3 regions of the Fundidesulfovibrio magnetotacticus genome follow, and region 2 is predicted to be linked to each of the others. Evidence: riboswitches for the same ligand, from Rfam matches in the RefSeq annotation. Region 2 holds a riboswitch; each other region holds the start of a gene.
What was found. A riboswitch is a leader RNA that binds a small molecule or an ion and turns the genes downstream of it on or off. The one in region 2 is predicted to bind cobalamin.
Positions count from the first base shown of each region.

Region 1: it holds a riboswitch for cobalamin, as region 2 does, so the genes downstream of both, cbpA (modified peptide precursor CbpA) here and NNJEOMEG_RS13315 (radical SAM protein) in region 2, are expected to answer to the same signal.
Region 3: it holds a riboswitch for cobalamin, as region 2 does, so the genes downstream of both, NNJEOMEG_RS12930 (sirohydrochlorin cobaltochelatase) here and NNJEOMEG_RS13315 (radical SAM protein) in region 2, are expected to answer to the same signal.

Region 1 is NZ_BLTE01000010.1:108,449-110,704, reverse strand. Features, by position in the region: gene NNJEOMEG_RS11805 (MamS/MamX family magnetosome protein) at 1-42, shown strand, start outside; gene NNJEOMEG_RS11800 (TapB family protein) at 32-658, shown strand; cobalamin riboswitch at 720-849, shown strand; gene cbpA (modified peptide precursor CbpA) at 951-1,052, shown strand; gene cbpB (peptide-modifying radical SAM enzyme CbpB) at 1,055-2,256, shown strand, end outside.
Region 2 is NZ_BLTE01000012.1:83,165-85,420, forward strand. Features, by position in the region: gene NNJEOMEG_RS13310 (glycosyltransferase family 39 protein) at 1-507, shown strand, start outside; cobalamin riboswitch at 540-731, shown strand; gene NNJEOMEG_RS13315 (radical SAM protein) at 954-1,745, shown strand; gene NNJEOMEG_RS13320 (ribonucleoside triphosphate reductase) at 1,663-2,256, shown strand, end outside.
Region 3 is NZ_BLTE01000011.1:167,493-169,748, reverse strand. Features, by position in the region: gene NNJEOMEG_RS12930 (sirohydrochlorin cobaltochelatase) at 96-995, opposite strand; cobalamin riboswitch at 1,134-1,319, opposite strand; gene NNJEOMEG_RS12925 (DUF389 domain-containing protein) at 1,624-2,256, shown strand, end outside.

The sequences.
Region 1 (2,256 bases), on a different contig from region 2:
GATGAGCTGGCCAAGGAAAGGAAGTCCGCCGATGACGACTAACGCCCCATCCGTCCGGCCTCTCAGCGTTCTGCTGCTCCTGGTTCTGGCCCTGTCCCTTGCGGGATGCGCCTCGCGCCATACCGAGGTGGCCCCGCTGCCCGCCGCCCAGGCCCCCCAGTGGAAAACCGGCGACTGGTGGCGCTTCTCCGCCAAGACCAGGAGCCCCTACGCCCTGGCCGAGCGCATGGAGGTGCGTTCCGTGGGCGACGAGATCGTCCTGACCGGCGACGGCGACCAGGCCCGCAAGGCCGTGCTCGGGCGCGACCTCTCCGTCAGGAGCTCCAACGGTTCGCTGCTGGCCTACTCCGTGGATTCGGGAACCGACGCCTACATCTTCTTCCCCCTGGCCGTGGGCCAGACCCGGACCTTCACCCAGAACGCAAGCACGGCCAAGGGCAGCGCAAGCTACACCAACACCGTCACCGTGGAGGCCTCCGAAGAGGTCACCACCCCGGCCGGGACCTTCAAGACCTTCCGCATCAAAGTGCAGAAGAGGAACACCACCGGCTGGAGCGGAACCTACACCCTCTGGTACTCCCCCGAGGTGGCCTATTTCGTGCGCATCACCGACACCCACGGCCACAACGCCGTGCTCCAGGAATTCGGCAGGAAGTAGCCCGAGGTTTGACCTTCGGACCGCGAGAGGGTATCAACCCTCTGTTTGCGTTCGACATCTCGGAACACGGTGCGAATCCGTGGCGAACCCGTCGCTGTAACCGGGGACGCGGGAGGACATGGCGAAAGCCGGTCACTGGGGGTTTCCCCGGGAAGGCCGTCCCCGCGCGGAGGATCCGGAAGCCAGAAGACCTGTCGAAACGCCGCCCCATCGGAACCTGAAGGCAAAGGGTTCCGGCAGGTTCTTCCTGCCGGAACCTTTTTTTTGTCGCAACCCCAGCCACGGAGGAAGCATGAAAGGCAAACACAAGAAGGACGTGATCGCCGTCCGCAAGTCCTGCAAGGCCGACGGCGTCGGCCTGTCCCACTACATCCTCATGGACCCCAAGAAGTAGCGATGCCTTCCACGAGCAATCAGGCGGCCCCGGAGAGGGGCCGCCACTTCAACACCGGCTCCGGCCCCGCGCTCCAACCCGTGGACATCGGCCACCGCGACTACATGGCCGTGGTGGACCCCGACACGGCCTTTTGGGCCCTGGTACGCACCGAGAAGCTGGGACAGACCCTCGCCAGCCGCAAGTTCATGAAGGCCTATGCCTCCCAGGCCGACCGCTTCGCCGAGGAGATGCGCCGCCTGCGCTTCGGGCTCACGCCCTCGGCGGTCTATTTCAACCCCACCGAGCGCTGCAACCTCAACTGCGCCTACTGCTACATCCCGGCAGCGATGCGTTCCGGCGGCGAGCACATGTCCCGAGAACGCCTTCTGGAAGCCCTGGACAGGCTCAAGGCCCACTTCGACGCCACGCTCCCGGAGGGCACGCGCCCCCAGGTGGTGTTCCACGGGGCGGAACCTTTGCTCAACCGGGAAGCCATGTTCGCGGGCATCGAGCGCCATCGGGATCATTTCCGCTTCGGCATCCAGACCAACGCCACGCTCCTGGACGAAGAGGCCATCGCCTTCCTCACCGGGCACGGCGTGGGCGTGGGCGTCTCCCTGGACGGGGCCAGCGCCGCCGTGGCCGACCGCGCCCGCGTCACCTGGGGCGGGGAGGGCGTTTCGCGCAAGGTGCTGTGGGCCATGGAGAAGCTTGCCGGGTATCCGGCCTTCAGCGTCATCTGCACGGTCACCGAAGGCAACGTTCGCACCCTGCCCAAGGTGGTGGAGTTCTTCCACAAGCACGGCGTGGGAACCTGCCTGCTGAACATGGTGCGCTGCACCCTGCTCGGCGCGCGCAAGATCAAGCCTGACGAGGATTTGGCGGCCCGCTGGTTCGTCAAGGCCCTGGAACGCTCCCACGAACTCTACAAAGAGACCGGGCGCAAGCTCGTGGTGGGCAACTTCGCCAACATCCTGCTGGCGATCCTGGCCCCCACGGCGCGCCGCCTGATGTGCGACATCTCGCCTTGCGGCGGCGGCCGCTGCTTCTTCGCCCTCGCCCCGGGCGGCGACGTGTTCCCCTGCAGCGAGTTCATCGGCCTGCCCGACTGGCGGGGCGGCAACCTCTTCGCCGACAGCCTGGGCGACATCCTGGAGAGCGCGCCCTTCAAGGCCGTGACCGGGCGCAAGGTGGAGGACATTGAGGAGTGCTCGCGCTGCGC
Region 2 (2,256 bases):
AGCGCCGCCTTCGTCCCCGCGGGGGAGGAGGAGCATGCCCACGTGCGGCTGCGCGCGCTGCTCCGCGAGCGTGCCCTGGCGGTTCACCTGGGCGAGCGCTTCCTGGAGCGCGGCCTTCCGGGCCAGCGCCTGGGGCCGCTGCCTGAGGGCCTGGTGCGGCGCACCGAGCCGGAGTATCCCGGCTGGACGGTGCTCGCGCCCGGCCCCGGCCAGGCCTGCGCGACGCTCACGGCGGAGCTTCCGGCCGGCACGGGGCATGTCACGGCCTATCCGCGCGTGGGGGAAAGGTCCCTGGTGGCCATCTACCAGGTGGCCCCCGACGGATCGCGCCTGGAGCGCCTGCGCCTGGAGCGCCCGGGAGAGGGCATCACGCCTGTTTCGGCGCGCTATCCCCTGCGTCTCGATCCATCCCTGACCCGCGACGGAACCCTGCGCGTGGAGATCGTCCTTCAAGGGCCCCTGGCCCAGCTCTGGGTGCACGACGGAACTATTTTCCACGCCAGATGAGGGGGTTGCGCGCAGGCGCTCCTCTTTCGGTTTGACACTCCACCAGCCCGGGAATATTTTCCCCACCGACGCCCTGGAAAACGGAAGACGGTGCGAATCCGTCGCAGGCGCGCTGCTGTGACCGGCACGATACCGGGCGGTAAGCCACTGGGAGACGCTCCCGGGAAGGCCCCGCGCACCACCCGGCCGGAAGCCAGAAGACGTTCCAGGGATGCGATGGCCTCGCCCCGCGCACGGGCGGCGGGCTGCCGGACTTCGGCCGCCGTGAAGGCGTCCGCCCACCACCCTTCGGCTTCCCGACGTTGCGTTTTGCCTGTTTTTGAAAAGGCGCGGCCTTTCGAGGTGTTGCGATTGCATATCGGCAACACTTGAGAATGATGCACCTTTTTTTACTTCATGGGGCTTGCCGATTCTGCTACGAGCACCTTTGAATTTTTGAGACGAGAATGGAACACCACGCACGCCACGCCACCGCCACGCCCCTGCCCCGCATCCGGGCCGTCACGCCCCTGTCGCTGTGCGACTGGCCGGGCCGCAGCGCCGCCGTCCTCTACCTGGGCGGGTGCAACCTGCGCTGCCCCACCTGCCACAACGCCTCGCTGGCCTTCACGCCCAGCCGCCATCCCGCCCTGGACGCTTCCGCAGTCCTCAAGGGCCTGGCCGCACGGGCGCGCTGGCTCGACGGCGTGGTGGTCTGCGGGGGCGAGCCCACCCTCGATCCCGGGCTCTTCCCGCTGGTGCAGGCCCTCGACGCCCTTGGGCCGCCCGTGAAGGTGGACACCAACGGCATGGCCCCGGACGTGGTGGAGCGGCTCTTCGAGGCGTGCCCGCGCACGTGTTTCGCCGTGGACGTGAAAGGCCCCTGGGAGAAATACCCCGTCCTCACGGGCGGGGCGGCCTCCCCGGAGGCGGCCCGCGAGCGGCTGGAGGCGGTTTTCGCCCTGGCCGCGCGGGATCCCGCCCGCTTCCGTTTCCGCATCACCCTCGTGCCGGAGCTCACGCCGGATGACGTGAGCGCAGCCAGACGGCAACTGCCCCCGTGCTTCACCCTGAACGAACAAACCTACCTGCCCCCGCCGGCCGGGAAGGAGACCGCACATGCCCTTGCAGATCCAGAAGCGCGACGGCTGCCTGGAAACCTGGTCCCTGGAGCGCATCGCCCAGGCCATCCTGAAAGCCCTCAAGGCCAGCGGCGTGCAGGACCCGCTGCTCTCCAAGCGCCTGGCGCGCAAGGTTGAGGAAAAGCTCGCCGACGTGGACGTGCCCCGCCAGGAGCACGTCCAGGACACCGTTGAACGCGTGCTCATGGAGTCGCGCCTGTTCGACGTGGCCAAACGCTTCATCATCTACCGCGAGAAGCGCCGCACCCTGCGCGAGCAGAAGGCGGCCTTCCTGGACATCGCCGACACCATCGACACCTACCTCTCCAAGGCCGACTGGCGCGTCTCCGAGAACGCCAACATGTCCCACAGCTTCCAGGGCCTGATGCTCCACCTCTCGGGCACCGTGCAGGCCCGCTACGCCCTGGAGAAATACCCCGAGGAAGTGCGCGCCGCCCACGACCACGGCTATTTCCACATCCACGATCTCTCCTTCGGCCTGGCCGGCTACTGCGCGGGCTGGAGCCTGCGCGACCTGCTCCTGGAGGGCTTCAACCTGGAAGGGCGCTCGTCCGCCGGTCCGGCCAAGCACTTCGACTCGGCCCTGGGCCAGATGGTCAACTTCCTGGGCACGCTCCAGAACGAGTGG
Region 3 (2,256 bases), on a different contig from region 2:
GGGAGGGACGGCCCTCCCCGGGAATTCGTGACAGTTTCGACCGGGACGCGCGCAACAGGGGCGCGCTCCGGGCGTCAGGCCTGTAGCGGTCGGCCCTAGCGCAGGCGCTCCAGGGCCTGCCGGGCGTGGTCGATCCAGACGGCGGCCAGGGCGTCGGCGTCGGCCGTGCCCTTGAGCACGGGAACGGCCTCGATGCCCGCTCGGGCCAGCGCGGACTTCCAGGAGCCGTCCTCGTCACCCGCCATGTCGTTGCGGGCGTGGTCTCCGGCCACGGCCAGGAGCGGCAGGAGCCAGGCCTTCTTCACGCCGCGCTCCTTGAGGGCGGCCAGCACGTCCTCCTGCGAGGGAACTCCCTCCACCGTGCCCACGAAGGCCAGGGGGTCGGCCTTCCACAGGCTCCACTGCAGGCCCGGGTAGTAGATGTTGGCCGGGTGCTTGGTGCCGTGCCCCAGAAACACCAGGGCCTCTCCGGGCCTGCGCCCGGCGGGCGCCAGGGCCGCCAGGGCCCGGGCGGTCTTCTCCACGTCGTCGGCCGTGGCCAGCAAGGGCCAGCCCGTCACCACCTTGTCCATGCCCTTTGGCATGCCGGAGAAGGCCCGCGCCGTCTCGGAGAGTGCATGGAACTCCTCGCCGGGGATGGTCTGGAGCGACTGCACCACGACCTTGGTGAAGCCCTCGTCCGCCATTTTGGCCAGGGCCTCGGCCGGGGAGTCGAACTTCACGGGCTTTTTGCCATCGGCCAGCTTGTGGCGCACCATGGAGGACGTGTAGCACAGGCGGATGTCCACCCCGGGGAAGGCGGCCTCGAACTTCTTCTGGAGGTTCCTGTAGGCCAGGTCGGCCTTGGGGACCGTGGTGCCGAAAGCCGCCAGAAGGATGCCGACGCGCTCGGGTTTCGGCCCTCCATGGGCCAAGGCCAGGGGCGCCAGGGCCAGGAGGACGAAGCACAGGGCCAGGGCCGCCGCGCGGCGCGGGTGATGAACGAAAGACTGCATGGAGCTGCTCCCTTGGAGCTTGGCTGTTGCCGGGGCGCGCAAAAAGGGCCGCCTTCCGTCCCAACAAGGGAGCGGGAGGCGGCCCGTATTCGCCCTCCGGAGCATCCGCGCGCGGCAATAGCCCGTCGCCGTGCGGGAACCTGAGACAGGGTCCGGGCAGGTCTTCCGACTCGTTCCATCCGCCCCGGCCTTCCCGGGCTTGACCCAGTGGCGCGCGAAAGGGCGGATTGCAAACGGAACTCACGGCGGCGGGGACCGCTCCCGATTTCCACGGGATTCCCTATTCTCCCCCCGGAAGGGGGCACCCGGACCCGGTCAAGCTATCCCCGGCGGCGGGAGAAAGTCAACTCGCGGGGGCGGGAGGGCGGGACGCGGGGCGCTCCAACACCGCAACCGCGCACTGGTGGCTGCTTCGGCAATCCACCTTCCGGCCTAGCCGCGAAACAGCGCCCACACATCCTGTGCGGAGGGGAGTTCCCGAATGCCATCAGCCGATCATCAACGCATTTCCGCATGCAGCCACGAGGCAAGTCATCACTCCCCCTTGAGGCGAGTCCCGCGTCCTGATAGCGGCTAGAGAATCGTGCCCAATGACTAAAACATCCCTTGAGGAATGAGAGGTCGCTCCATGGAGGCTGACAGCCCGGCCGTGATCATCGGCGCGATGATCATCGCCATGCTTCTCGGCCCCATCGCGGGGGTCTCCCTCGCCCTTGTGGACAGCAACACGAAACATCTCCTGAAAGGCCTGGCCACCCTGGCGGTCGGCGCGGCCGGAGTCGTCGTCACGGCCCTGGCCATCGGGGTCATCCACAACGACCTGCCCCTCACCGCAGAGATGCTGGCCCGGGGGCATCACCAACTGGCGTTGGGCGCATTCCTGCTGACCTTCACCAACATCGTGGCCATCCAGTTCTCATCTTCGGTGGTTCTTTGGTTCACGGGCTTCCGCGGCATCAGCCACACGCGAGGGCTGTCGCTGATGACTTTCTTGAAAACCAACAGCGTCAGCATCCTGATCCTGGCCGTGCTGGCCGTGGTCCTCACCAACAGCATGCACGAGACCATGGGCCGGAAGATGTACGAATCCACCACGAAGTATGCCCTGCAGCAAGAATGTCTCGGTTCGGAGGGTTGTTACCTGGCGGACGTGAGGTTCAGCGAAGGCACTGGCAAAAACGCCGTCATCAGCGACGTGGTGCGCGGACCCAATCCGCCGAATCCGGAGCGGATAGCCGCCGTTGAGAGCAAAATGCCCGCG